2 linked regions of the Variovorax paradoxus genome follow. The main gene of each other region encodes a partner of the protein of the gene in region 2 in a complex. Links are inferred from orthologs where the notes say so. Each region holds a gene or a part of one and is shown on either strand. Other genes may lie near its edges.

Region 1 (3,096 bases), 1.2 Mb from region 2 along the record:
CGATCGGGCCGACGTAGTTGAAGCCGAACTGCTCGAACAGCGTGGCCGGCACGACCATGCCCTTGGCATGCTGCTCCAGGCGCTTGGCCAGCTCGAACAGCGGCGGCGCGTTGCGCAACATGCTCTTGCCGACGTTCTTGGCGGCGGCGTAGAAATTGCCGCTCATGAGCTGCGCGAGGTAGCGGTTGAGCGCGCCCACCGGCGGGCTGATCGACATGTCGTTGTCGTTCAGGATCACCAGCAGCTTGCAGTCGCACACGCCCGCGTTGTTGAGCGCCTCGAAGGCCATGCCGGCCGTGAGCGCGCCGTCGCCGATGATGGCCACGGCATGGCGCTTCTCGCCCTTCTGCTTGGCGGCCATGGCCATGCCGAGCGCGGCCGAGATGCTGGTCGACGAGTGGGCGGTGCCGAAGGTGTCGAACTCGCTCTCGCTCCTCTGCGGAAAGCCCGAGATGCCGCCCAGCTGGCGCAGCGTGGGCATGCGCTCGCGCCGGCCCGTGAGGATCTTGTGCGGGTAGGTCTGGTGGCCCACGTCCCACACCAGCCGGTCGTGCGGCGTGTTGAACACATGGTGCAGCGCCACCGTCAGCTCGACCGTGCCGAGGTTGGAGCTCAGGTGACCGCCGGTGCGCGAGACGTTGTCGAGCACGCAGGCGCGCACCTCGTCGGACAGCTGCTTGAGCTGGGCCCGGTCGTACTGGCGGATCGGCGAAGGGTCGTGGAGAGTGGGAAGCAGCGGAGCCATGGAGGTGGGTTCTTTTTTCTTCTCAGCGGTCGCGGTCGACCACCATGTGGGCCAGGGCGCGCAATGCGGCAGTGTCGGGCAAGCCGCTCTTGTTCAGCGCGGCAATCGCGTCGGCGAGCAATTGGCTCGCCTGCGCGCGCGCGCCGTCCAGGCCGAGCAGCGACACGTAGGTGGGCTTGTCGGCCGCGGCATCCTTGCCGGCGGTCTTGCCCAGGGTGTGCGAGTCGGCCGTGACGTCGAGGATGTCGTCGACCACCTGGAACGCCAGGCCGATGGCGGCGCCGTAGTCGCGCAGCGCCGCCAATGCGACCGGCGACACGGTGCCGCAGGCGGCGCCCATCTCGACGCTGCCTTGCAGCAGCGCGCCGGTCTTCAGGCGGTGCATTTCGCGCAGCTGGGCTTCGTTCAGTGCGATGCCGACGCTGGCCAGGTCGATCGCCTGGCCGCCGGCCATGCCCTGGCTGCCGGCCGCTCGCGCCAGCAGGCGGCACAGCAGCGCCTGCATCGCGGCGGGCACCTCGTCGCCCTCGGGCGCGAGCAGTTCGAAGGCCAGTGCCTGCAGCGCGTCGCCCGCGAGCAGCGCGTCGGCCTCGCCGAACTTCACGTGCACCGTGGGCTTGCCGCGGCGCAGCACGTCGTTGTCCATGCACGGCAGGTCGTCGTGCACCAGCGAATAGGCGTGGATGAGTTCGGTGGCGCAGGCCGCACGCAGCGCGGCGTGGGCGTTGCCGCCGACCGCTTCATTGGCTGCGAGCACCAGCAGCGGCCGCAGCCGCTTGCCGCCGTCGAGCACGGCATAGCGCATGGCGTCGCCCAGCAGCACCGGCGCATCGACGCCGACCCAGCGCGACAGCGCCGCTTCGACCGTGGCCAGATGCGGCTCGGCCCAGTTGGCCAGCGTCTTCGCGTCCCAGGGAGTGGTGGCGGTGGAAGTCATCGGGACGGCGCTCATTCGGCCGTCCAGGGCTTGAGGCTGCCGGCGTCGAGCACCTTGATCTGGTCTTCGACCGCCTGCAGCTTGTCGCGGCAGAAGCCGAGCAGTGCGGCGCCGCGCTGGTAGCTGCCCAGCAGCTGGTCCAGCGGCAGCTGGCCCGATTCGAGTTCTGCAACCAGTTGTTCCAGTTCCTGGAGCCCGGCTTCGTAGCTGGCGGGCAGCGGGCCTGTGTCGGGCGTCGCCGCCGGGCGGGTCGTGGAAGGAGAAGGCACCTTGGGCATGCAACGAATCGTGGATGAAACGAAGCATTTTAGGGCGGGGGCGCAACGAACCGCCGAGCGGCCCGCGCACGCCCGCGTTGCCCTTTGCAACACCCTGTATGACGCCCGGCGATGCGAGGCAAAACCCCGGCGGGCGCAAAAATGCCCCCCGGGTACAATCCCCGCTTCCCCCGCCGGTCACGCCGGCACACCTCTTCGGGCCGTCACCCATGCAGACGGCGCCTTCCGTTTTTCTTTTTTCTCCCTGTGGGGAGCTTGGTCAGGTCCTCCATGTCTGATTTAAGTCTTCAACTGCAGCAGGCCGCGAGCCAACTTCCAGTTACCGCGTATTTCGACGAGGCCTTGTACGCCCGCGAAATGCAGAACCTTTTTGCGCGAGGGCCCCGCTACGTCGGGCACCGACTGGCCGTGCCCGAGCCAGGTGACTTCCACACCCTGCCGCAAGAACACCAGGGCCGCGCGCTGGTCCACACGCCCAAGGGCGTGGAGCTCATCTCGAACGTCTGCCGCCACCGGCAGGCCCTCATCCTGCAGGGCCGGGGCCAGCTCGACGCGCAGACCGGCGGCAACATCGTCTGCCCGCTGCACCGCTGGACCTACGCCGCGAAAGACGCGCGCACCACCGGCACGCTGATCGGCGCCCCGCATTTCGACCAGGACCCGTGCCTGAACCTGCACAACTACCCGCTCACCGAGTGGAACGGCCTTCTGTTCGAGAAGAACGCCGACGGCAGCGGCCGCGACGTGGCGGCCGACATGGCCGGCCTGGGCCCGCAGGCCGACCTCGACTTCTCGGGCTACGCGCTCGACCGCGTCGAGCTGCACGAGTGCAACTACAACTGGAAGACCTTCATCGAGGTCTATCTCGAGGACTACCACGTCGGCCCGTTCCACCCCGGCCTGGGCAGCTTCGTCACCTGCGACGACCTGCGCTGGGAGTTCAAGCCCGAGTTCTCGGTGCAGACGGTGGGCGTGGCCAACCGCCTGGGCCGCGCGGGCAGCCCGGTCTACCAGAAGTGGCAGGAGCAGTTGCTCAAGTACCGCGACGGCAAGCCGCCGAAGTACGGCGCGATCTGGCTCACCTACTACCCGCACGTGATGATCGAGTGGTACCCGCACGTGCTCACCGTGTCGAC
Region 2 (3,612 bases):
GTATGGCGGCCCCGAAAGAGTCATCCGATGTTCCAGCGTCTTGCCGCGCTGCTTCTGGTGTCCGCGTCCTTCCTGGCGCCGGCCCACGCGCAGCAGCAAATCCAACCGCAACCCCAAACCGATCTGGCACGCACGCAGTTGTCGGTCGGCCTCTACAAGATCGACGCACAGGTGGCGCAATCGCCCCGTGAACGCGAGATCGGCCTGATGTTTCGCAAGACGATGCCGCAGGCCGAAGGCATGATCTTCGTGTTCGATCAGCCGGCCACACAGTGCTTCTGGATGCGCAACACGCTGTTGCCACTGACCGCCGCCTTCGTGGCCGACGATGGCCGCATCGTCAACCTGGTCGACATGCAGCCGATGACCGAGAACTCGCATTGCTCCGAAGAACCGGTGCGCTACGTGCTCGAAATGAACCAAGGCTGGTTCGCCAAGAAGAACATCAAGAAGGGGGCCAAGCTCGGCGGCGAGCTGTTCTCCACAGCCAAGCGCTAACTCTGGACTCAGCGCCCGTAAAAAAGCCGACCCGCAGGTCGGCTTTTTCATGGCGAGAGCGCCGGCTTCAGCCGAAGTTCTTGGCCGCGAAGTCCCAGTTGGCCAGCTTGGCCAGGAAGGTTTCGACGAACTTCGGGCGCATGTTGCGGTAGTCGATGTAGTACGCGTGCTCCCACACGTCCACCGTCAGCAGGGCGGTGTCGGCGGTGGTCAGCGGCGTGCCGGCGGCGCCGGTGTTCACGATGTCCACCGAGCCGTCGGCCTTCTTCACGAGCCAGGTCCAGCCCGAACCGAAGTTGCCCACGGCCGACTTCACGAAGGCTTCCTTGAAGGCGTCGTAGCTGCCCCACTTGGCATCGATGGCCTGGGCCAGCGCGCCCGTCGGTGCGCCGCCGCCTTGCGGCTTCATGCAGTTCCAGAAGAAGGTGTGGTTCCAGATCTGCGCGGCGTTGTTGTAGATGCCGCCGCTGGACTTCTTGATGATCTCTTCGAGCGTCATCGCTTCGAACTCGGTGCCCTTTTGCAGGTTGTTCAGGTTCACCACGTAGGCATTGTGGTGCTTGCCGTGGTGGTACTCGAGCGTTTCCTTCGAGTACTCGGGGGCCAGCGCGTCGATGGCGTACGGCAGGGGTGGGAGCACATGTTCCATGGTTTTTTCTCGTGGGTTGGTTGTGGGGAATGAAGGATTCTAGGAAGTAATTTTCGAGGGCGCGTCGGACGTGTTCCCGTTGTTGCTCCCTCCATGCGTCACGGTCAGGCCGACCTCGCCATCCGCGAGCCGAGCGACGACCGCATCGCCAGCATGCAGCTTTTTCGCGCTGATGACCGCGCGGCCGGAGCCATCGCTGAGCCAGGCGTAGCCGCGCTGCAGAACCAGCGCCGGATCGAGCAGCCGCAAGCGCAGCGCCACGCGCTCCAGGCGCTCGCGCCGCTGCACCAGCGCGCGGTCGAATTTCGAAGGGAAGTCGGCGGCGATCGATCCCGGCACCTGCGCCAGGCGCTCACGTCGCGACAGCACCGCGAAGTGCAGGCGCTGTGCATGGTGGGCGAGGCGAAGCTGCTGGCGAGCCACCAGATTCGAGGGCCGGCCAAGACGCCCCGCCGCTTGATCGAGTCGCTGCCCCAGTACGTCCAAGCGTGCGCCAAGCGCGTCACCGAGCCGTTCGTCGAGCAGATCGAGCGCACCGAGCCACAGGTCGCGCGGCGCGCTGACGAGTTCCGCGGCGGCCGTGGGCGTGGGCGCGCGCAGGTCGGCGCAGAAGTCGGCGATCGTGAAATCGGTTTCGTGTCCCACGCCGCTGATCACCGGCACGGGACTCTGCACGATGGTGCGCGCCAGGGTTTCGTCGTTGAAGGCCCAGAGGTCCTCGATCGAGCCGCCACCGCGCACCAGCAGGATCACGTCGACAGCCGGCTCCAGCGTGTAGAGCGACTGCAAGGCGCGCACCAGCTCGGCCGGTGCGTTGACGCCCTGCACCGTCGCTGGCGCCAGCACCACGGGGATGTGGGGCACGCGCCGCCGCAACGCGGTCACGACGTCATGCAGTGCCGCAGCGCCCAGCGAAGTGACGACGCCCACGGCACGCGGCATCGACGGCAGCGCCCGCTTGCGCGCCGGATCAAACAGGCCTTCGGCTTCGAGGCGCGCCTTGCGCTGCAGGAACTGCTCGAACAGCGCGCCCTGCCCCGCGCGCCGCAGGCTCTCGACCACCAGTTGCAGATCGCCACGCGGTTCGTACACCGCCAGCCGGCCGCGCACCTCGACCTGATCGCCATCACGCGGCGTGAAGTCGAGCAGGCTCGCCGCGCGGCGGAACATCGCGCAGCGCAACTGGCCGGACTCGTCCTTGAGCGAGAAGTAGCAATGACCGCTCGATGCGCGCGAGAAACCCGAGATTTCCCCGCGCACGGAGACAGGGTTGAAGCGCGCGTCGAGCGCGTCGGCCACCGCGCGGCACAGCGCGCCCACGGCCCACACACGCGGCCCGGGCGCTGCATTCGGCTCCCTGAAGCTCATCGCGCCCCTCCGCCGTCGAGCGCCACTCTTCCACAACGGGCGCTGCGCCCCCCACTTTGGAGGGGTATGGTGGAACAGATGCACGAGTTCTCGTGCAAGCTGTTGATTTCATTGAAAAAAGTGCTGCTCAAAATTCAATCGATCTAACGGAAAGCCCGTCCCATGCGGGTTCGGAGCCATTGCGCCACGGGTTAATCACAAAGTTATCCACAGAATCTGTGCGTCCTTGCCGACACACAAACAAGCCGCGAGCCGATGGTGGCTCGGTGGATAATCGCCGCGCATTTGCAGTCTACGGGCCGGAGGATTTTCTTGTTTTCCATCATTGTTGCCGCGGGCTGGCCAATCTGGCCATTGCTCGCCTGTTCGGTCATCGCACTCGCGCTGGTCATTGAACGTTTCACCAGCCTCAAGACCGTCAAGGTCCTGCCGCCGAAGCTGCTGGACGAGACCATCACCGTGTCGCGCGGCGCGGTTCCCGGCCCCGATGTCGTGACCAAACTCGAAAGCAACTCGATGCTCGGCCAGGTGCTGGCCGCCGGCCTGCGCGCGCTGAACGCCAACCCGCGCTGCACCGAAGAAGACCTGCGCGCCGCCATGGAGGCCTCGGGCCGCACCGTGGCGCACAAGCTGGAGCGCTACCTGCCGGCGCTGGCCACCATCGCCTCGGCCGCGCCGCTGCTCGGCCTGCTGGGCACGGTGATCGGCATGATCGAAATTTTCGGCTCGCAGTCACCCGGCAGCGGTGCCGTCGGCTCGGGCAACCCGGCGCAGCTGGCGCACGGCATCTCGATCGCGCTGTACAACACGGCCTTCGGCCTGATCGTGGCCATTCCGACGCTGATTTTCTGGCGCTACTTTCGCAGCCGCGTCGACGAGTACCTGCTGAACCTCGAACTCTCGGGCGAGCGCTTTGCCCGCCACCTGAACGCCCTGCGCAAATGAGCTCGCGGGGCCGCATGCAGTTTCGCCATGGCGCGCGCGACGAGCCGGAGATCAACCTGATCCCGTTCATCGACGTGCTGCTGGTTGTGCTGATCTTCCTGATGCTGTCGACCACCTACAGCAAGTTCACCGAGATGCAGCTGCGACTGCCG

The links.
Region 1: the proteins of xseA (region 2) and xseB are in contact, whole or in part, in a cryo-EM structure (PDB 8TXR), measured with the Escherichia coli proteins. The link is inferred for Variovorax paradoxus from one-to-one orthologs.

The regions. Positions count from the first base shown.
Region 1 is NZ_CP045644.1:6,737,840-6,740,935, forward strand. What follows is about bases 328-3,096. They hold xseB (exodeoxyribonuclease VII small subunit), read right to left. Parts: upstream 1,961-3,096; coding sequence 1,694-1,960; downstream 328-1,693. Other genes in these bases: dxs (1-deoxy-D-xylulose-5-phosphate synthase), read right to left, coding at 328-745; GFK26_RS31260 (polyprenyl synthetase family protein), read right to left, coding at 768-1,682; GFK26_RS31270 (aromatic ring-hydroxylating oxygenase subunit alpha), read left to right, coding at 2,231-3,096. Outside these bases: more of dxs, read right to left, coding at 1-327. UniProt on the Escherichia coli protein: Bidirectionally degrades single-stranded DNA into large acid-insoluble oligonucleotides, which are then degraded further into small acid-soluble oligonucleotides.
Region 2 is NZ_CP045644.1:5,506,588-5,510,199, forward strand. Bases 352-3,309 are described here. They hold xseA (exodeoxyribonuclease VII large subunit), read right to left. Parts: upstream 2,516-3,309; coding sequence 1,187-2,515; downstream 352-1,186. Other genes in these bases: GFK26_RS25380 (DUF192 domain-containing protein), read left to right, coding at 352-498; GFK26_RS34370 (superoxide dismutase), read right to left, coding at 566-1,147; GFK26_RS25390 (MotA/TolQ/ExbB proton channel family protein), read left to right, coding at 2,828-3,309. Also shown: more of GFK26_RS25380, read left to right, coding at 28-351; more of GFK26_RS25390, read left to right, coding at 3,310-3,460; GFK26_RS25395 (ExbD/TolR family protein), read left to right, coding at 3,475-3,612. UniProt on the Escherichia coli protein: Bidirectionally degrades single-stranded DNA into large acid-insoluble oligonucleotides, which are then degraded further into small acid-soluble oligonucleotides.